DNA from 3 places in the Exiguobacterium sp. K1 genome. Region 3 is predicted to be linked to each of the others. Evidence: riboswitches for the same ligand, from Rfam matches in the RefSeq annotation. Region 3 holds a riboswitch; each other region holds the start of a gene.
What was found. Region 3 has a riboswitch for S-adenosylmethionine ahead of N7U64_RS10920 (Na+/H+ antiporter NhaC family protein). Riboswitches for the same ligand answer to the same signal wherever they lie in the genome.

Region 1 (7,406 bases), 170 kb from region 3:
AGATCAGACATAAAAAAGCACCTACTTTGTTTGATAAGTATACTTGTATACAAGTAGTATAAACGACGGAAACTAAAATGCAAGCGCTTTAATTAAATTGTCATCTTTCCTGAATCGCTGCTTTCTGATGTGATAGGCTAAAGAATGAAAGCATATAAGAGAAAGTGATGAATCAGTCAGATGGAGGGGATTAAATGAAGATTTTAGTGGTCGGTGCCGGTGCCGTCGGCGGTTATTTCGGCGCACGATTGGCGGAAAAAGGGGAAGACGTCACATTTTTAGTCCGGGAGCGGCGATTACAGGAGTTAAAAACATCAGGACTCGAAATTAACAGTCTGCATGGTGATATCCATCTTACGCCGCGTTTAATTGAAGCAGGGGCAGACGAGACCTTTGATGTGATCATCTTGTCGACAAAAGCCTATCATTTGGAACAGGTGTTGCACGATATCGCACCTTTTGTTTCGGAACATACATACATCCTGCCGCTCTTAAACGGCATGGCACATTTGAAACAGTTAGTGGACCGTTTTGGAGAACAGCGTGTGCTGGGTGGACTCTGCTTTATTGAATCGACGCTTGATGCACAAGGGCGTATCCTTCAGACGAGTCCGTCCCACCATCTGTTATTTGGTCCATTGCCGGGAACGCGGACAGACCGCTTGGAAGAATTGAAGCAGCATTTGACCGGAACAGCGGCTCCGATCAACTATTCAGATACGATTACCCGCGACATGTGGAATAAGTATCTGTTCATCACGACGTTTTCCGGTGTGACGTCACTCTTCCGCTCAGCAATCGGTCCGATTCGTTCGCAGGAACAAGGCATGAGGATGATCCGTCGCCTGGCAACGGAAGCGAAGGAAGAAATGGAACACCAAGGTGCCGTGTTCAGTGACGGCATTGAACAGATTCAACAGAAACAGATTGCCCAAATGACGGATACGATGAAATCGTCCTTGTTACGTGACATGGAGAAGGGCAGTGAAGTCGAATCCGCCCACCTGTTCGGAACACTTCTTTCGAAAGACGATACAATACAAGTATTGTTGCCGGCGATTTATGCGAACCTCGAAATTTACCGTATGTCGAGAAAAGATGTTTAACTAGTAGTTATATCGGGAATAAAGGTTAGGTTGTATTGAGCCTAATATTTTTAATAATCCACAATAATGTGTAATTTTCAGCTATTCGTTGACTTGCTGAATTGCATTCAACTATTCTTGAAAAGACAAGATGGTTAAAAAACCAAAATATATTTTATGAGAACAGAAGTGAGAGGGGAATTATTTTACATGAAACGTATTATTATCCGTGCGGGTATGACACCGTTTGAACAGTTCGACGCAGAATACTTGATGAAACATAACTCAATCGGAGGAAATGTCGGAAACCTGATTTATCAATACAGTATTTTCCGCACTTTGATGACAGAAGGTACGACAATCACGCCTGATTACTACTATTATGAAGAAGAGCGTGCAGATGAGATCAACGCGAACTTCGATTTGTATGTCATTCCACTCGCTGACGCATTCCGTAAAGAATTCGTTCCGACACTTCGTAAATATACAAAATTAATTAAAAAATTAAAGATTCCGGTCGTCGTCATCGGTGTCGGTTTACGTGCACCGTTTGAAGCGAACTTAAACGACGGTTTCTCGTTCGATGAAGATGTTAAAGCGTTTGTCAGTGCAGTTCTTGAGCGCTCAAGCATGCTTGGACTTCGCGGCGAAATCACATCAAAATACCTGACGCGTCTTGGTTTCCGTGAAGGAATCGACCACAAAGTCATCGGTTGCCCATCGATGTATGCGTTCGGTCGTGACTTGAAGATCCGTGAAACGAACATCACAAAAGATTCAATGATCGGGGTTAACTCGTCACGTCTTGCACCGCAAAACGTCCTTAACTTCATCACACGCGGAATGGAAGAGTATCCGAATCACTACTTCATCCCGCAATGGATGAAAGAGTTGCGTTTGACGTACACAGGGACACATCCGATTGCTGACTTATCGGTCACGAACTATCCGGTTAAAATGTCAGATCCGACTTACATGAATGACCGTGTCCGCTTCTTCCTGAACGCACAGACATGGATCGACTTCTTGAAAGAAGCAGATTTCAGCTTCGGAGCACGTCTTCACGGAAACATCACGGCAACACTTGCCGGAACACCAAGTATCCTGATTCCGAAAGATGCACGAATGCGTGAATTAACGGATTATCACCAATTGACACACATCTGGGCAAATGACATCACAGACAGCACACGCTTGTCGGATGTGATTGAGTCAGCTGACTTCCAAAGCCCGACACGTGTTCAAGCACGTAACTTCGACAACTTCGTTGATTTCTTGAACACAAATGATTTAGAGCACATCTACAAAGAAACGAACTATCCGGAGAACGTTCCGTTTGATCGCGAAATGGCAAAAGCAGAGTTGCTCCCGGTCGTTAAACCGATCACAGGAATCAGCATTGAAGAAGCTGTTTCACGTTTTGAATCATACTTCCCGGCCGAAGAGCAAAAAATCGTGGCTGCTCAAAAACGCGATAAAGCAAAAATGGCTGAAAAAGATAAAAAAATCAAATCGCTTCAAGGCAAGTTGAACAATCAAACAAAAGAAATGAAGCATCAACAAGGCACATTGAACCGCAAAGCGGTTCGGATGGCATTGAAGACTGCCGATTTGTTTGCGAAAAAATAAGCGATAGACGTCTTATACCAATTTGGTGTAAGGCGTTTTTTTGTATGATAAATTCTGAATTGTGTTGACAATTCAGAACGGGGTTGGTACTGTTATGAAAAATTACATTCTTATCCAGAGAGGTGGAGGGACTGGCCCTTTGAAGCCTCAGCAACAGGTCGAAAGATACTGTGCTAATTCCTGCGGGTGTTGCACCCGATCGATAAGCTTCTTTTTATTGTCGACCGACGCACCCATGCATGTGGGTGCGTTTTTTATTTTATGAGAGAAAGAGGAGTGTGGAGGAGCAATGAAAGAAGGAACGTTTCGTCGGAAAATGGAATCCCGGCATATCGTCATGCTGTCACTTGGCGGTGTCATCGGGACGGGATTATTTTTAAGTACAGGTTATACGCTGGAGCAGGCGGGGCGTGTCGGAACGATTTTATCGTACTTGGTCGGAGCTCTGGCCGTCTATCTCGTCATGCTCTGTTTAGGAGAGTTAAGCGTACATATGCCGGAAACCGGTGCCTTTCACAGTTACGCGACAAAATATCTTGGGTCCGGAACAGGGTATACCGTCGCCTGGCTCTACTGGCTGACATGGACAGTTGCGCTCGGTTCAGAGTTTACGGCAGCCGGTTTATTGATGCAACGCTGGTTTCCGGACGTTCCGGTCTGGCTGTTCAGCGCGTTATTTGTCGTCATGATTTTAGGGATTAACGTCTTGACGGTTCGGTTGTTCGCAGAAGTCGAATTTTGGTTTTCCGCCGTTAAGGTGCTGACGATTTTAGTGTTCATCGTCCTGGGAACAGCGGCCATTGTCGGATTTTTACCGCTTGCTGATGGATCGCAGGCTCCGTTGCTTGCTCCTTTGACGGAGGGTGGACTGTTTCCAAACGGAGCATTCGCCATTCTGATGACCATGCTCGCCGTCAACTTTGCCTATTCCGGAACAGAGTTGATCGGGATTGCGGCAGGTGAAGCCGTTGATCCGAAACGAACGGTACCGCTGGCCATTCGAACGACCGTCTTCCGGCTTGTGTTATTTTTTGTCGGAACGATCATTGTGCTCGCGATTCTTTTACCAAACGACTCAAAAGGAGTACTCGAAAGTCCATTCGTTGCCGTGTTCGAACGGATCGGTCTCCCGTTTGCAGCAGACATCATGAACTTCGTTATCCTGACAGCGATTTTATCGGCAGCGAACTCAGGTCTTTATGCCGCCTCACGGATGCTCTGGTCTTTATCCGATCAACGGATGATTACGCCGTTCTTTTCTAAATTAAATGCGAACGGAGTGCCGACACGTGCCGTTCTCTTCAGTATGATCGGTGGTCTGCTGGCCCTGTTTTCGAGCATCTATGCACCGGATTCTGTCTACATTGCCCTTGTCTCGATCTCGGGACTGGCCGTCGTCGTCGTCTGGATGAGCATCAGTGCCTCACAGTTCATGTTCCGCAAACGGTATCTGCAAGAAGGAAAGGATGTCAGCGATTTGGTCTACCGGACGCCCTGGTATCCGTTTGTACCGATTTTATCCTTTTTGATGTGTCTGGCTTCTTTGATCGGAATCGCCTTTGATCCGACGCAACGGGTTGCCCTTTATTTTGGTGTTCCTTTTATCGCGGTCTGCTACATCGTTCATCATCTGACTAAAACATCATGGAAACGGAGTGAGGAAGATGTCAAAGAACAACAATCCAGTTGAGCAACTATTAAAAAAACAGCCTTATATTTTATTGGACGGAGCACTGGCAACGGAACTCGAACGTCACGGGAGTAATCTCGACGACCCGCTGTGGTCGGCACGGGTATTGCTTGAAGAACCGGAACAGATTCACCGGGTCCATGCGGATTATTTTAAGATTGGAGCAGATTGCGCCATCACCGCTAGTTATCAGGCAAGCGTGACCGGATTCGGCAGTCGGGGAATTAAAGAGGATGAAGCGGTTGAACTGATCAAACAAACCGTATATCTGGCACAACAGGCGCGTGCGGAAACCGGACAGGCTGCGGCTCACGCTCTGATTGCAGGATCAATTGGTCCTTATGGTGCCTACTTATCGGACGGATCTGAATATGTCGGTCATTACGGAGTCGACGATGCACAGCTCGAAGCATTCCATCGTCCGCGGCTCGAAGCGTTAATTGAAGCAGGGGCGGACGTGTTAGCATTTGAGACGATTCCGTCCTTGCAGGAAGCGAAAGTACTGTTCCGACTGCTTGAGGAGTTTCCGGAACAGTCGGCCTGGCTTGCCTTTTCCCTGCGTGACGCAACACACATCAGTGAAGGGACACCGTTGAGCGAATGTATCGAAGCGTTAGGAGATCATCCGCAACTGGCAGCGGTCGGTGCCAACTGTTTTCCGGCATCGATTGCGACGGATTTCATCACAGCGTTGAAACAACTGACAGATGTCCCGATTATCGTTTATCCGAATTCCGGTGAACAGTATGATCCGGTCAGCAAAACCTGGTCCGGTGAAGCAGTGTGTACAGCGTTTGAAGACATTGCCCCGGAATGGTATGCAGCAGGTGCCCGGTTGATTGGCGGGTGTTGCCGGACGACGCCGGAGCAAATCGAACGGATTCAACAAAAGGTAACGATCAGTTAACAGGCGACAATACCTGACGACAACTAGTGCAACAAAAAAACAGAGGGCGGATGTAAATCCGTCCTCTGTTTCATATTCTAAGGAGTTCACCGTTCCCGTAATGCCTGATTAAACTGTTTCAGCAATCGGCCAAATGACTCGGTATCCTCATCCGGCCAGTTGGTTAACAACCGTTCGATGCTCGTCAGACGGGCTGTCCGGTAAATCTCGAGCTCCTGTTGACCGTAATCGGTGATGTTGTAAAAGAAGGCACGGCCGTCTGTCGGGTCTTTTATTTTTTCGACTAATTTTTTCTGATCGAGCGCAGCAGCTTGCCGGCTGACGGTCGAGACATCAAGTTGCAACTCACGGGCAAGGGTTTTGACACCGACTTGACCGGAGTCGGATAACTGGCGCAAGAGTAAATAGGAAGCACGGTCCAAGTTCCGATTATCCGCCGTTGCCGTCGTTAAACGGCGAATGAGAATCGCCAGTTCCAGTTCGATTGTTTCCAGGGATTGATTCGACATGTTGTCACCTCTCATTAGCATTCATTGCCCTCATCATTACGCACGAGCTGTCCTCTGTCAATCCAAGGCAGGCTTCTTGACAGGGGTATAGTTGTATTATACAATCATAAATGTTATTTAATTGTATCGTGAAACTTATTGAGATGAACTTATTCTATTACAGCGTCTGATGAAGGAGAATTCCGATGAAAGCTTATCAATCGATGAAAGAAACAGTCATTACCGTCAACGAACAGGATACGATCCGCACGGTGGTGGAACGTTTTATCACGTCCGGCATCAGTGGGGTTCCGGTCGTCAACGATCAACAGGAAGTCGTCGGCTATATCAGCGACGGCGATATCATGCGGGCGATCGGCAAACATAAAGACATCATTGTCGATACGTTTTTATATGTCGATGTCATCAAAGGTGATGACGAAAATTACGAAGAACGGGTCCGTCACATCTTGACGCGACCGGTCATGGAGATGGCACGCCGGAAAGTCGTGACAGCTACGACAGAAACGGAAATGGAAGAAATTGCGGCGACACTCGGCGCAAAACGAATTAAAAAATTACCGATTCTCAAAGACGGCAAGCTCGTCGGAATCATCAGTCGCGGTGACGTCATCCGTCACTCCTTTAAACAGTTTATTTAAGAAAGAAGGATTCATATGGCACTTGCTGAAAAAACAACAACACTTGCGCCTGAAACAGTCTTAGCGGAAAGTAAACACGGTTTACTGCATCAACCGATTGCTGTTTGGGCGGTATTTTTTGCCAGTATCACGGCATTCATGGGAATGGGGCTCGTCAACCCGGTTTTACCGACGATTGCCGAAAACCTCGAAGCCTCAAAAAGTGAAGTCACGCTCTTATTTACAAGCTATAACGCCGTCATGGCGTTTGCGATGCTGATCACCGGTGCGATTTCTTCGCGGATCGGTCAAAAAGGAACATTGATGCTCGGGATTGCCGTCATCGCTACGGTGGCCGGTTTTGCATCACAAGCCGACAGCATCTGGACACTCGTCGCGTTACGCGGCGGTTGGGGACTCGGGAATGCACTGTTCGTTGCAACAGCACTTGCAGCAATCGTCTCGCTGTCATCCGGCGGAACGGCGAAAGCGATCATCTTATATGAAGCGGCAGTCGGTCTCGGGATTTCAATCGGTCCACTGCTCGGTGGAACACTTGGTTCGATCACATGGCGTGCCCCTTTCATGGGTGTAGCGACGATCATGGTCATCGCGTTCCTCGTCTTGTTATTCCTGATGCCAAAACCGGTCGCAACTGCAACACCGGCGAAAAAGATTTCGTTGATTGCACCGTTCCAGGCCATGAAACACCGGTCTTTACTGACGCTCGGAATCGTCGCCGCCTTATATAATGTCGGATTCTTCACGATCATGGCCTATGCACCGTTCGTCATGAAATTACCGGCAAAAGGACTCGGCTTCGTCTTTCTCGGTTGGGGAATGTTGCTTGCATTAACATCCGTGTTAACAGCACCAAAATTAAAACAATGGCTCGGCACAATTAAAGCAATGGTACTGATGCTGCTCTTGTTCGCCGTCTTATTGTTATTAATGGGGATCTTTACC
Region 2 (7,406 bases), on a different contig from region 3:
CGCGCCAGAATTTTGGCTCCCGTAATCAAGGCTTCGTCGCCCTGTTCCGATTTTGCCGCCTCCCGGAAACTTTCGGTATGGGCCACTAAATCATCGGCTCCGATCTTGATGTACGGATGGATCGTCGGCAGGACTTGACTGATATTTCCGGCATCGGTCGAACCGAGTCCCGGCCGTTCGTCCGTCTTGACGTCTTCACCAAGTGCCGTCGCTTCTTCCCGGAAAATCTCGTCAAACGTCCGGTTGAACAGGAGGTTATCGACCTCATTTTGGAAGGCAATGACCTCAAGCGTCGCTCCGGTCGCAAGGGCCGCCCCTTCGGCAACCGCTTTGACTTTCTTCGTCACCGCGTTCAGCCGTTCGCGTGTCGTCGCCCGGATAAAGAAGCGGGCCTTCGCGTACTCGGGAATGATGTTCGGCGCATCTCCGCCATCCGTAATGATGCCGTGAATCCGGATATCACTCGGCAACTGTTGCCGTAACGCGTTGATCCCGTTAAACAATTGAATGACGGCGTCAAGCGCATTGATCCCTTCTTCCGGTGAAGCCGCCGCGTGTGCCGGTTTGCCGGTGAAGGCAAAATCGAGCGGATCGACGGCAAGCGACGAACCGGTGATCCGGGTCTGTCCGGATGGATGAACCATCAAAGCCGCGTCAATCCCTGTCAGCAGATTATGTTTGACGAAACTGCCTTTCGCACTTCCGTTTGGTCCGCCTTCTTCCGCCGGTGTCCCGAGGACGACGACACTTCCTCCGACTTCATCGATGACCTTGCTGAGCGCGATCGCTGCCGCGACACTCGTCGTGCCGATGATGTTGTGCCCGCAGGCATGACCAATCCCCGGTAACGCGTCATATTCAGCGAGAAAAGCGATGGTCGCTCCCGGTTTATCCGAGACTTTCCGGGCGAGGAATGCCGTCTCATGTCCCGCGACACCAAGTTCGACTGTAAATCCTTCCGCCGTCAGCCGTTCCGCATGATGACGTGACGCAAAATATTCTTCATTTCCAATCTCGGGTGTCGCATGAATCCGGTGGCTTGTCTCGAGGTACGACTCGCGTTTTTGTTCAATATCCTGTTCAATCGTTTGTGTCAGGTTTTCCCGTATCGTCTGAATCGTCATTTGGGTCACGCTCCTTTTGGTTTTTGGTTATTCTCCGATATCGCTGAGAGGGACGAACGTTGGGATCGTGCTGCCTTTGTACTCTTTTTTGATGAAGGCGGCGACGTCATCCTGCTGGTACAGCGAGGCGATTTTCTTGAGCGTCTTTTTGTCTTTGTCTTCCGTCCGGGTCGCGATGATGTTGATGTATGGTTTTGCCGTCTCGTTTTCATGGAGAATCGAGTCCTTGATCGGGTTGAAGCCGGCATCGACGGCAATTCCGTTATTGATGATCGAGGCCGAGACATCCGGCAGCACGCGTGGTGTCTGACCGGCCACGACCGGGACAATCTTCAGTTTTTTCGGATTCTCGACGATTTTATCAACGGAGCCGTTACCGTCAAAGTCGTCCGGCAATTTAATCAAGCCGGCTTCCTGCAACAGCAGCAATGCCCGACCCATGTTCGTCGCTTCGTTCGGAACGGCAATCTTTCCGCCGACCGGAATGTCTTTGACGTCTTTGACCTTATCCGAATAAATCCCCATCGGCGCGATGACCGTCGTCGCAATCGGCGACAGTTTTAACTTATGTTCTTTTTTGAAGGCGTTAAAGTAAGAGACGGTCTGGAACGAGTTCGCATCAATCTCCCCTTCCGCCAGGGCGAGGTTCGGCTGGACGTAGTCGGAGAACTTGACGAGTTCAATCGTGATGCCCTCTTTCTTCGCTTTTTTCGCGACGTATTCCCAGACTTGTGTATCAGAACCGCTGACTCCGAGCTTGACTGTCTTTTGATCTTCTTCTCCGGAAGCGGCACATCCCGCAAACAATACCGTCGTTAATGCTGCACCAATCGCTAAACCTTTTTTCATCATCCATCTCTCCCTTTTTTCTCTCTTTTTTTAGTGTCTCCGAATTTTTCGTGCCAACAGATTGCCTGTCGTCTGTAGTCCTTGAACCAAGATGACGAGAATTCCGACCGTGATGATCATGACCGTCGTATCAAACCGTTGGTAACCGTAGGTAATCGCCAAGTCACCAAGTCCGCCGCCGCCGATCGCCCCGGCCATCGCTGACGCGCCGATCAAACCGATCGTCGCAATCGTCAGGTTCAGAACAAGCGAGCTGAGAGCTTCCGGCAACAGAAAACGGAAAATCGTCTGCAACGGTGTTGCCCCCATCGCTTCCGCCGCCTCGAGGACACCGGTATCGACTTCAAGCAATGAACTTTCAATCAGGCGGGCAATGTACGGTGCCGCATAAAAGACGAGCGGGACGATTGCCGCCTGCGTTCCGATCGACGAGCCGACAATCAAACGTGTCAGCGGAATGATTGCCACGAGCAGAATGATGAACGGAACGGACCGGAAGATGTTGACGATGCCGCTTAAGACATTGAAGAACGGAATTTGTTCGAGCAACGCTCCTTTGCGTGTCACGACAAGCAGAATCCCGAGTGGTAAACCAATCAATGTCGAGAAGAGTAATGACAGTCCGACCATCGTCAACGTCTGCAGAAAAGCAGTCCAGATGTCCGTGTAATTAACTAGCATCTGCGAGCACCTCCTCGACGATGACATCCGATTGATCGATATATTGTAGTGCCCGCTTGATTTCTGCCGCATCGCCAATCAGTTCAACGAGCAGACTGCCGAACGGGATGTTTTGCAGTTCCGTGATGCTGCCGTGCAGGATGTTGAGATCGACATCAAAGCGTTTCGCGACCTGCGATAAGAGCGGTTGTCCCGTCCCTGCCCCGAGGAAGTTGATTTTGTAGATGTGATGGCCGGCATCCCGTTGGTCGATGACTTTTTGAACCGAGGCCGGAATCTCATCCTGCATGACAGAGCGGACGAAGTTTTTCGCCGTCGCCGTCTGCGGATTTGAGAAGACGTCGAACACGGTCCCCGATTCAATCAGCTGACCGGCTTCGATGACGGCGACCCGGTCACAAATCTCGCGGATGACCCCCATCTCATGGGTAATCAGTAAAATTGTGATGCCGTATTCCTGATTGATTTGCTTCAGCAGACGCAGTATGTGTTGGGTCGTCTGCGGATCGAGGGCGGAAGTCGCTTCGTCACACAACAGGACCGACGGCTGGGTGGCGAGTGCCCGGGCGATGCCGACCCGTTGTTTCTGCCCGCCCGATAACTGATCCGGATAATGATCGGCTTTATCTGCCAGGTCGACGAACTCGAGCAGTTCCGTGACCCGCCGCTGGACCTCATCTTTTTTGACACCTTTTAAGACAAGGGGTTTTGCGACATTCGCAAACACTGTATTCGAATCCAGCAGGTTGAAGTGCTGAAAGATCATCCCGATGTGTTGCTTCGCTTCCCGTAATTGCTTCGCCGACAGTGTCGTCAAATCTTGTCCATCGACCGTCACACTGCCGGATGTCGGCCGTTCAAGCAGGTTGACGCAACGTAATAAGGAACTTTTCCCGGCTCCGCTGAAACCGATGACGCCGAAGATTTCGCCTTTTCGGATTTCAAGATCCACGCCATTCAGCGCAGCGATCGATTGATCATTTGTTTCATAGATTTTTTTTACATTTTTGAATGTAATCACCACTTTTTCCCCCTTCAAAATACAAAAAAGGTCTCTTCTTAAGAAACAAGAAGAGACCTGGATCCGCACAATGGCAGAATCCACTCGACTCATCTCTCAGACAATTGTCTGATGGAATTGGCACAGTGCTCATAATGAGTCTGTTGCCGAGGTTTCGTAGGGCCAGTCCCTCCACCTCTCTGGATAAGTGTTGCGGTATGAAATTCGTATGTGTGTTGTTGCCGGTTGAACTTATGTCGTAAAACTAATTTTTACACTACAGAAAGATCTTTTAAAGGTCAACCATATTTTCAAAAATAAACCATATGACCCATATCGATTGCTGTCCCGGGACAAACCGGATCCTTGCATAAGTTTTGATGCCATTAAAGAGAGTTTGACAATCCCTTTCCGTCAATGCTATCATCTTCTCAATGATTAATCCGACAATTCCTATACGATATATCAAGAGTGGACGAGAGACCTGGCTCTAGGACTCCACGGCAACCTGCCGATCGGCAAGGTGCTCCGACCAGCAAAGCAGCTGCTTTGGATGATACACACGAGAAACTCGTTTGCGTCCAAAGCCAAACGGGTTTTTATTTTTGAAATGGAGGACGAGATGATGAGTATGGTTTATCCTGTTATACCGGGTGCCGAAGCCTTTTCCTTAGGACGCGGATCCGTCGGCATTTTGCTCTGTCATGGTTTTAATGCAACGCCGCAAAGTGTTCGGGCTGTAGGAGAACAGTTCGCCGCACACGGTTTTTCCGTCCATGCGCCACGCCTGCACGGGCATGGGACGGATCTGCGAGAATTCGAAGCGGCGACGGCCGATGACTGGAAGCAGAGCGTCCGGGACGGCTTTGAACAATTGGCGGGACGATGCGAATCCGTCTTCATCGTCGGCCAATCGATGGGGGCAACACTTGCCCTGTCACTTGCCGCTGAAGGTCTCCCGGTCGCAGGAATCATCACCATCAATGCCGCCTTGTCCGTCCCTGCCTATGAAGCCTTATCGTTCACCGATTGTCCGGTCTATCTGCCGGAAAGTGCGCCTGATATTAAACAGTCGGCTTTTGAAATCATCTATGATTTCGTCCCCGCTGTCTGCGCTTCGGAACTGTTACGACTGATTAAGGAGACACGGTCAGCCCTTGCGGCAATTCAAATTCCGACACTTATTTTATATTCTGCCGAGGATCATGTCGTGCCGCCGGTCTGTTCCGATTATTTGTACCGGACGATCGGTGCGGCGGATAAGCGCAGTTACTGTCTGCTTGACTCCTATCACGTCGCAACGCTTGATCACGACCAAAAGACGATTGTCCGCGAAACACTTCAGTTCGTCGAACAGTTCAGCCGGTTGACACAGACCGGTTGATTTCAAAAAAAAAGCGAACGATTCTTCGGTCTGACTGCCGGGAATCGTTCGCTTTTTTACATTTCTTAATTGTGCTGCTGCTTTTTCCATTCCTGCAACGGTTGTGGTTTTCCCGGTACTTGATGGCAATGGCGGCAACGTGGTTCATAGGACTCAGATGCCCCGACCAGAATGATCGGATCATTGTAGTTGGCCGGTTTTCCGTCAATCAATCGTTGGGTCCGCGATGCCGGATCGCCGCACGACAGACAAATCGCCTGAAGTTTTGTCACGAATTCTGCGCGTGCCAATAATTCAGGCATCTTGCCGAATGGTTCTGCCCGAAAATCTTGATCGAGGCCTGCGCAAATGACGCGTTTGCCATCTTGAGCCAGTGCTTCGATGACGGCGACAATCTCATCGTCAAAAAATTGAACTTCGTCAATTGCGACGATTTGCGTCTCTTCCGCCACTGCTGCATAGACATCACGGCTCGTCGCCATCGGAATCGCGATGACCGAATTGCCGACGTGCGACACGACGTGTTCCTCATGATACCGGTCATCGATTGCCGGCTTGAACACTTGAACCGGTAACTTTCCATACTGTGCCCGTCTGACACGACGGATCAGTTCTTCCGACTTGCCGGAAAACATACTTCCGCAAATCACTTCAATCCAACCATATTGATTGATCACATGCATCATCGTAAACACCGTCCTCTAAATTAGTCACTTTAACGAGTATAGCCCGAATCTAAATTGAGAAAAAGGATTGACTTCTAAAAATCAAAAACCCTTGCCAAATTCGCCACTTTCTTCATCTTCTCATTTCAACTGGTATGTATTTCCTGTACACTGAAAGAGAAGTTTCTTTGAAGGAAGGTGACTCCGATTCATCACATATTACACGAAGTCCTCCACCAATATGGAGCGTTCGGACTCGCAATTCTTCTGGCCGGTGGAATCGTCGGTCTTCCGGTTCCGGACGAGACGTTACTCGTCATGTCAGGATTTTGGATGCATCACGGTGATTTACCGCTCGTCGGAACGATTCTTGCCGCCTATGCCGGCAGTTGCATCGGTATGACGATCAGCTACGTTCTCGGTTTGAAGCTCGGAATGCCGTTACTGCATCGAATGGCTCCGAAATTACGGATTTCTGAAAAACATATCTTTAAAGCCGAAGCCGGATTTTTACGTTACGGAAAAACCGTCCTAATCATCGGTTACTACATACCGGGTCTTCGGCAGTTGTCCGCCTTTTTTGCCGGTGTCTCGAAAATGCCGTTCCGGATCTTCGCCACCTATGCGTATACAGGTGCTCTCATTTGGATCAGTGTTTTTTTAGGAGCCGGATATTTTTTAGGGCGTCATTTTTCCTTCAGTCTACTGCTCGAACATTTCGCGAACAATCCGGATACACTCCCTTACCTGGTCGGTGCTGCCGGTGCAATCGGCCTGTCTTTCGTTCTGAAAACGTACCTGACGTATCGTGCCAAATTCAGCCTATACAAAAACAGCCTGCTCCAGTGATGGAGACAGGCTGTTTTTTAATACTGAAGTCGCAATTACTTGCGGCCGTATTTTTTGTTGAAGCGATCGACACGACCGTCTGCAGCGTTGAACTTTTGACGACCAGTGTAGAATGGGTGCGAGTCCGAAGACACATCCACACGGATGAGTGGGTACTCGTTTCCATCTTCCCAAGTGATTGTCTCGTTCGAAGAACGTGTAGAACCAGTCAAGAATTTGTACTCAGTAGTTGAGTCCATAAATACAACTTTGTTGTAGTTTGGGTGAATTCCTTGTTTCATGGTTGTTTTCTCTCCTTCCGCCCTGGTTCATTTGCTGAGCCAGAGTAAGTTACCTTCCTATACTAAACGATTTTTTCATGCCCCGCAATACCTATTTTCAAGTCGTTGTGTCGGTTTTCGTCACACGTGGCTTCACAGGCGCACGCCGGACGGGTTTCTTCTTTTCTTTCTCCAGTTCAACGAAAAATTCTTCGTTATTTTTTGTATCCCGGATCTTGCGTAAGAAGCTGTCGACGAACTCATTGGACTCGTTCATCGTCCGGCGGATCGTCCATAAGGCATCCAGTTGTTCCTTCGGTAACAGCAACTCTTCTTTCCGTGTTCCGGATTTCCGGATATCGATGGCCGGGAAAATCCGACGCTCGGATAATTTTCGGTCCAGATGCAGTTCCATGTTCCCCGTCCCTTTAAACTCTTCATAGATGACATCATCCATCCGTGAACCGGTCTCGACAAGAGCAGTCGCAAGAATCGTCAGGCTGCCGCCGTGTTCGATGTTCCGTGCGGCACCGAAAAAGCGTTTCGGCTTGTGGAAAGCTGCCGGATCAATCCCGCCGGACAATGTTCGTCCGC
Region 3 (7,406 bases):
ACACGTTACAGTGCTTTTGCCGGGACGGATCTTGATTTACGGTTACGCGAACGTTCGATTCAGGAAGTCCATCTCGTCGGAGTCTGCACGGACATCTGTGTCCTGCATACAGCAGTCGATGCGTACAATCTGGGATATAAAATCGTCGTCCATGCCGACGCCGTCGCAAGTTTCAATGCGGTTGGTCACGACTGGGCACTTACACATTTCAAACAATCGATCGGCGCAGATGTCGTCGGCGAATAAGAAGGGATCTGTCTTCATGTTACAACGTAATCTTGCACTTCATACTGACCTTTATCTGCCGCGGTGGATGTATATTTATTGGAAAGAAGGACGGCACAATGAACGGGCTGTCTTTGATGTCTATTACCGTTCAAACCCGTTCGAAGGCGGCTATGTCGTATTCGCCGGACTTGAAAATATCATCGAATACGTCCAGACCCTTCGTTTTACGGAAGAAGACATCACGTATCTCCAAAAAATGATTGATTTCCCAGACGAGTTCAAAGATGAATTGCGAAACTTTAAATTTTCCGGTTCCATCTCAAGTGTCAAAGAAGGCGAAATCGTTTTCCCGAACGAACCGCTCGTGCGGATCGAAGCCCGGATTTTCGAAGCCAAACTACTGCAGACCGCGATTTTGAATATCGCCAATCATGAATCCTTGATTGCTACGAAATATGCGCGGATCCGTCAATCGGCACCGGGAGCAAAATTCCTCGAAGCCGGTGCGCGTCGTGCCCAAGGCATCGATGCCGCCTACTTCGGAACCCGTGCGTCGTACTTGGCTGGATTTGATGTGACGAGCCTTGCTTCAGCCGGACGTGACTTCGGTATTCCGTGCGGCGGAACGATGGAACATGCCGATATTCAATTCCATGATGACGAATTAACGGCGTTCCGGACATTTGCCGCGTATTATCCTGATCAAGCGACATTGCTCGTCGATACGTATGACACGTTAAAAAGCGGACTCCCGAATGCCATTACCGTTGCGAAGGAACTTGAAGCAAAAGGACATAAATTGCGCGGTATCCGGATTGATTCCGGTGATTTATCGTACTTATCGAAACGGGCGCGGACAATGCTCGACGAAGCCGGTTTCCCGGATGTCGACATCGTCTTATCCGGTGATCTCGATGAATACGTCATCCAGGATTTACGGATTCAAGGAGCACAGGCGAATACATTCCTCGTCGGGACACGCGGTATCACTGCGTACGAACAACCTGCACTCGGCATGGTCTACAAGCTGGTCGCACGTGAAGTCGACGGCGAACTCATTCCGGTCATTAAAGTCTCTTCCTCAAAAGCAAAGACGACGACACCGCACATCAAAGAAGTGTACCGGATCGTCGACCGCGTCACGAATAAGTTCAAAGGCGATTACGTAACGTTACTCGATGAGGACCCGACTGATCTTGAAGCAATCGATTTAATCGACGTCCGCGATCCGTCCTTCCGAAACCGTATCGAGAACTTTAACGTCGAACGGTTGCTGACGCCGATTTTTGTTGAGGGCGAGCTCGTATATACCGTTCCGACCATTGAAGAAAGCCGCCATTTCCACGAGCAGCAGATCGGTCGTCTCTGGGAGGAATACAAACGTCTCCGTCTGCCGGAAGTCTACGCAATCACATTCAGCGACCGTCTCTGGAAACTGAAGCTTGATATGATTCGTGATACACGGACTGCGAGCGGTCTTAAATAAACATACAAAAACAGCCCACTTCAGCTGAAGTGGGCTGTTTCATTTGGTGCAGCTGTTATTTGGATTGCCGCTTGTTCCATTTGTTGACGAAAGTACCAAGCGAAACCAAGCGCACCTCCGATAAAGACGATATACGTAATCCGCTGACCGAACTCTGCCAAGGAATCCGCATAAAAAATACTGATTAAGTGGTCGCTTCCACTGACGAGAAGCAAACAGGCAATCAGGAGCGCTATACGATAAGCAAGTGTCGGACGATCGGCTGGTTCAGCATGCCAATACGAGATGACGTTATGGGCAAGTAAGATGATGCCAATGATTCCTAATACTCCTATCAGTGCTTGCGGCATAATGAACGGTCCTCCTGTTTCTAATTTCTACTTCCATTTAAACATAGTTCACTAAAAAATCCTCGCTAAAACTTTCCCACCGTTTGCCCGGTCACGGTATACTGAAGAAAATCTGTTGTTCATTCAACAAGGAGGCGTTTTCTTGAAAACCTTTAAATTGTGCACCTTACGAATTCTCATGGATGAATCCGGTCGGGATACGACGATTCCCGTCACGATTAAAGACGGACTGACCGTCAGCACGGATCAGACAGCACAGTGGGTCGCTGAAATTGTCGTCCTTGAAAACGATCAACCGATCATCGACGAGTTATTTACTAAAAATCTGCGGGCCCTGATTGAAATCACGATTTCCCGCCCGGATAACGATCCTGCCGCAATGATTGTGACACCGCTGGAATCGACGCCCTTGAACGAAGGTGTCTCCTATCTGTTCAAAGGCAAAATGGTCATGATGAAAAATGACTTGTCGGAGTCCATCTTACGCGAAGTCGTTGAGGATCACTTTACCGGCGAAGCATTGATTCAAGAGTACAAAGACCGCCGTTCGAAACGCGGTGCCCATATTACGAGTATCGCAAAAGAAACGTTTAAACAGTATCTTCAGGAAAACCCGCCTGTTTCTTAAGGACGTTTCGTCTTGTCCACGATATGATCCGCGACATTGATCCGGTCGATTTCGTACCGGTCAGAGAAACGAATATAGTTGGCACACGCATTCTTAAGCGGTGTCCGGTAACTGAAGCTTTCATCAATCGAGGATAACGCCGCTTTGATCGTATGTGAATGACAGACGATCAACAGGCGTTGTCCCCGATATTTTTCTGTCAGTTCTTCAATGGCTGAAAATACCCGCTGTTGAATTTCCTGCTCGGTTTCAAGCCCCGGTACACGAACGGTATCGTTCGCTTGGACCGCCTCATAAATTCCGGCGACAGGCTGACCTGACGCCAAACCGAATTCCCGCTCGACCAGCCGTTCATCCGTCTCCGCCACGTCCAGTCCGACGGAACGTCCGATGATTTCTGCCGTCTCGACTGCCCGCGATAAGGGGCTCGAAATCAAGACGTCCCATTGTTCTTCCGCCAGATACGCAGCACTCATTTCAGCCTGCCACCGTCCGGTTTCATTCAGCGGAATATCCTCCCGTCCTTGAATCCGTTCGTTTAAATTCCAATCCGTCTGACCATGACGCACTAAACAAATTTCTGTCATTTCACTGTCTCCTTCAAAAGAAATATGACTGATTGTATCATGTTTTCTTTTTTAGTGAAGGGTCTCCCGGGGCGGCAACGCCAGGACTTGACAGCTGAACGCTTCAATCCGTTCCAGCAACCGCTCGATTTTGAGCGGGTTTTCCGTTTGGGCAAAACTCGCCAGTGAATGTGTGCCGTTCGGGAAGGAAAACAGTCGGACATCCGCTCCGACATCCGCTCCTTTTTCGACGAAATGCAATGCTTGCGTAAACGGGACAATCGGATCTTTTTTCCCGTGCAGCAGCATGATCGGCGGCGAGTCCGCTCGTAAGTGCGTCACCGGCGAGACCCGTGTCATAAGTTCCCGCCATTCTTCCCTGCCGCCCCCGTAAAACTTGATATGGGCAATCCAGGTTTGAATGAACTTGAACAGCAGGAAATTCGTTGGAGGATACAAGGCAATGACACCGCTGATCAACGGCAGGCGTTCCATTTTTTGTTCGCCGACAAATTCCGTCGGAGCGAGTGCCGTCGTCAGCATCAAAGCGGCTCCGGCTGAATCTCCCCACAGCACCATCCGTCCGCGCATGATTTGTAAATCATCCGCCTCTTGATTCAAGAAACAGAGTGCGTCCCGTACGTCCTCCAGATTATCCGGAAAATAGCTGCCGTCTTCGAATAAGCGGTAATCGATGCTGCAAACGGCGATACCGAGCTCGAGGAAACGTTCCATGATTGGTGTAAAACAAAAGACATCATCCCGGTTTCCCCTGACGAAGGCTCCCCCATGCGCATAAATCGCGACCGGGAAAGGACCGTCCCCTGGAGGATAGTATAAATCCAGCTTCAATTCTTGGGTGTGAACGGTTTTATACACAACCGTTCGCGGCGCGAGTTGGACTTCTGACAGCGGAAGAGCCGGTTCTGTCCATCGTAATAACGCACCGTAGTTGTTCCAGATGCTTGCTCCGGCCGCAGCCGTCGTTAAAATCGCTGCCCCTCCCATCAGCCAAGCGGTTTCCCGTTTCACCTCATCACCTCCGAAATTCCCTCTCGATTTCTAATCTTATTAGTCTTTTACCCGATTTATTTAGAAGTCGAACGTCTTCCCTGACTGGTACTTGACGCTTGGTTTCGGATTCGTTATAGTGAAAAGGTTCAAATCGGAATAATTACGTTTTAATATTTTTTTGGAGGGTTTATTCATATGAAAAAATTACTTTCAGCTTTCACGGTCGCCTTTGCAGGAGCTGCTTTTCTTGCTGCCTGCGGTTCTTCCGAATCCACTCAGGATGCGGCCGACCAAAATCTCCGTGTCTATACATCAACGTTCGCCACTGCAGCAATCGCCAGGGAAATTGGCGGCACGGACATCGACGTCCAGATGATCGTACCTTCGGGGGCCGATCCGCATTCGTACGAACCGACGTCTAAACAACTGACTGAAATCGCACAAGGTGATCTGTTCCTTTTAACGGGTACGACACTTGAGCCGTACTCAAAAAAAATCAAAGCCAGTCTCAAAGGCAATGATGTTCGTTTCGTCGAGACGAGCAAAGGCATCGACCTGCTCGAAGCGAATGCCACGCTTCATGAGCATGAAGGACATACCGATGACCATGCGGCAGAAGAGCATGATCACGGCAAATTTGATCCGCATGTCTGGCTCGATCCGAACAATGCCAAAGTGATGGCTCAATCCATTACGACGGCACTCGCTAAAGAAGTACCTGCTAAAAAAGCAACGTTTGAGAAAAATCTCACCGCTTTTAATGGCGAGGCCGATAAGCTTGATCAAAACTTGCAACAGGCTGTTGCTGACGGATCCAAAAAAGAACTGCTCGTGACACATGCCGCTTACGGGTATTTAGCGGAACGCTACGGCTTCTCACAATTGCCGATTGCCGGCATCTCTCCGTCGGACGAGCCTTCGCAAAAGCAACTGGCAGCAATCGTCAAGGAAGCCAAACTTCACGACTTGAAGTATATCGCTTTCGAAGAGACGGTCTCACCGAAAGTCGCACGCGTCATTCAACAGGAAATCGGAGCGGAAGCGATTACGATCCACAATCTCGAATCCGTCACGAAAGCACAGCAAAATGCTTCCTATTTTGATTTGATGAATGAAAATGTCGCGACTCTCAAACAAGCACTTCAGTGAAGTAGTGTTGACATGCAGTAAAAGATACGTTACGGTAGAAAACGTATTTCAGACAATTAAATGACTTCTTTTTATCGTGAGAGACGGAGGGACTGGCCCGATGATGTTTCGGCAGCGGACGATTAAATCGTACTGTGCCAAATCCAGCAAGCTGCGGCTTGAGAGATAAGAAGAGCGTCTTTTTCAGTAAAGACCTCCTTCTTTCTTGCGAAGGAGTCTTTTTTTGTACTTGTAGAAAAGGAGTGGTTTGATGAACGAAACGATTACACCGAATAAATGGGCACTTCTACCGTTACTTGTCTTTTTAGTTCTTTTTATCGGTGCCGGTATTTTTTACGATGACTTTTACAAGTTTCCGATTCTGATTGCGGCTTTGATTGCCTTGATTTTTGCGGCGGTCACAACAAAGGGCGGCATCAATCAGACAGTGGAACGGATTGCAGCAGGTGCAGGAAATCCGGACATCATGATTATGGTCTTTATCTTCTTGCTTGCCGGTGCCTTTTCCGGAACGGCCGATGCAATCGGCGCAATCGAAGCGACCGTCAATGCATCATTAACATTTTTACCCCCGTCCCTTCTGATGAGCGGACTATTCATCATTGCCGCCTTCATCTCGATGGCGATGGGAACTTCCACCGGTACGATTGCGGCACTCGCTCCGATCGCTCTTGGAATCCATGAAGCAACCGGTGTCAATGTCGCGGTTGCGGCAGCCGCCGTCGTTGGTGGCGCAATGTTCGGCGACAACTTGTCGTTCATTTCCGATACGACGATTGCAGCCGTCCGGACACAGAAAACCAACATGCGCGACAAATTCAGAACCAACTTCCTGATCGTTTTACCGGCAGCTATTCTGACCATCATCATCCTGGCCTTTGTCTCAGGTACAGGAAATGTTGTCGAAGCAAAAGCGTTTGAATTTTATAAACTGATTCCGTATCTGTCCGTCATCGTACTCGCCTTGTTTGGCGTCAACGTGATCCTCGTCCTCGTCGGCGGTACATTGCTGACAGGAATTATCGGGATGCTTGACGGCAGTTTCGGCTTAAGCGGTTTTGTCCTGTCGATGTCTGACGGCTTGATGGGAATGGCGGAAATCTCGATTTTGACATTACTGATGGGTGGCCTCGTCAGTCTGATCACCTTTAACGGCGGGATCGCGTATCTGAAAGAAACGCTGACGCGGAAAATCTCGCAACGCCGCGGTGCGGAATTCAGTATGGCTGCACTCGTCAGTGCGACGAATCTCGCAACAGCAAACAATACGATTTCGATTCTTGTCGCCGGTCCACTGGCAGCAGAAATCGCGGATACGTATGACATTGACCGGAAAAAGTCAGCCAGTATCCTTGATATCTTCTCTTGCGGTATCCAAGGAATCATCCCGTACGGCGCCCAGTTGCTGATTGCAGCGGAATTAACGAAAACGGCTTCCCCGGAACTGATTCCTTATCTGTTTTATCCGTTCCTGCTTTTCGTATGCGGATCTCTCGCGATTCTTTTCGGCTTCCCGCGTCGGAAAACATCGGACGCACGTCAAAAAAATGTTTCATAACAAACAGACCCGTCGCAACAGCGACGGGTCTGTTTGTCTTATTTTTTCCGGTCTTGGCGGTTGAGAATGAAGTACGCAATCGCTGGAAGCGGGAACTGAATCAGTCCTGCGCCTCCCCAGACCCATGGATTCCGCCCCGTCTTCCGTGCGCCGAGGAACAAGCATACCGCTTGTGTCCCTAACAAGGCTGCAAGGCCGGCCCACACACCTTTGGGTACGTTTTTAACAGATCGTTTCATAAAATACACCTCGTTTCCTCTATAGATTTACCCTCCTCATTTCGCTTTCTAACCGTCTTTTTCCTCCCTTGAGCGTTGAAACAGACGTTCTTGCTTGTTCATGCTAAACTAAACGAGCAATTCCATATTCTCGTTTCATTGAAGGAGGAGTATACACATGCAATACGCAAAACTTTCAAATGGTGTCA

Region 1: it holds a riboswitch for S-adenosylmethionine, as region 3 does, so the genes downstream of both, mmuP (S-methylmethionine permease) here and N7U64_RS10920 (Na+/H+ antiporter NhaC family protein) in region 3, are expected to answer to the same signal.
Region 2: it holds a riboswitch for S-adenosylmethionine, as region 3 does, so the genes downstream of both, N7U64_RS07180 (methionine ABC transporter ATP-binding protein) here and N7U64_RS10920 (Na+/H+ antiporter NhaC family protein) in region 3, are expected to answer to the same signal.

The regions. Positions count from the first base shown of each region.
Region 1 covers NZ_JAOTIT010000004.1:66,097-73,502, forward strand. Annotated here, with positions in the region: gene N7U64_RS10060 (GntR family transcriptional regulator) at 1-11, opposite strand, end outside; gene N7U64_RS10065 (ketopantoate reductase family protein) at 195-1,106, shown strand; gene N7U64_RS10070 (polysaccharide pyruvyl transferase family protein) at 1,296-2,714, shown strand; SAM riboswitch class I at 2,822-2,923, shown strand; gene mmuP (S-methylmethionine permease) at 3,004-4,404, shown strand; gene mmuM (homocysteine S-methyltransferase) at 4,379-5,311, shown strand; gene N7U64_RS10085 (MarR family winged helix-turn-helix transcriptional regulator) at 5,398-5,820, opposite strand; gene N7U64_RS10090 (CBS domain-containing protein) at 6,006-6,461, shown strand; gene N7U64_RS10095 (MFS transporter) at 6,477-7,406, shown strand, end outside.
Region 2 covers NZ_JAOTIT010000002.1:377,404-384,809, forward strand. Annotated here, with positions in the region: gene N7U64_RS07165 (M20 family metallopeptidase) at 1-1,124, opposite strand, end outside; gene N7U64_RS07170 (MetQ/NlpA family ABC transporter substrate-binding protein) at 1,152-1,973, opposite strand; gene N7U64_RS07175 (methionine ABC transporter permease) at 2,004-2,654, opposite strand; gene N7U64_RS07180 (methionine ABC transporter ATP-binding protein) at 2,644-3,675, opposite strand; SAM riboswitch class I at 3,762-3,865, opposite strand; SAM riboswitch class I at 4,114-4,217, shown strand; gene N7U64_RS07185 (alpha/beta hydrolase) at 4,280-5,038, shown strand; gene N7U64_RS07190 (thymidine kinase) at 5,104-5,724, opposite strand; gene N7U64_RS07195 (DedA family protein) at 5,902-6,552, shown strand; gene N7U64_RS07200 (type B 50S ribosomal protein L31) at 6,588-6,833, opposite strand; gene rho (transcription termination factor Rho) at 6,931-7,406, opposite strand, start outside.
Region 3 covers NZ_JAOTIT010000004.1:239,376-246,781, reverse strand. Annotated here, with positions in the region: gene N7U64_RS10955 (cysteine hydrolase family protein) at 1-246, shown strand, start outside; gene N7U64_RS10950 (nicotinate phosphoribosyltransferase) at 263-1,714, shown strand; gene N7U64_RS10945 (hypothetical protein) at 1,735-2,064, opposite strand; gene N7U64_RS10940 (YwpF family protein) at 2,207-2,692, shown strand; gene N7U64_RS10935 (histidine phosphatase family protein) at 2,689-3,279, opposite strand; gene N7U64_RS10930 (alpha/beta hydrolase) at 3,331-4,290, opposite strand; gene N7U64_RS10925 (metal ABC transporter solute-binding protein, Zn/Mn family) at 4,468-5,421, shown strand; SAM riboswitch class I at 5,490-5,593, shown strand; gene N7U64_RS10920 (Na+/H+ antiporter NhaC family protein) at 5,672-6,979, shown strand; gene N7U64_RS10915 (hypothetical protein) at 7,018-7,218, opposite strand; gene N7U64_RS10910 (aldo/keto reductase) at 7,376-7,406, shown strand, end outside.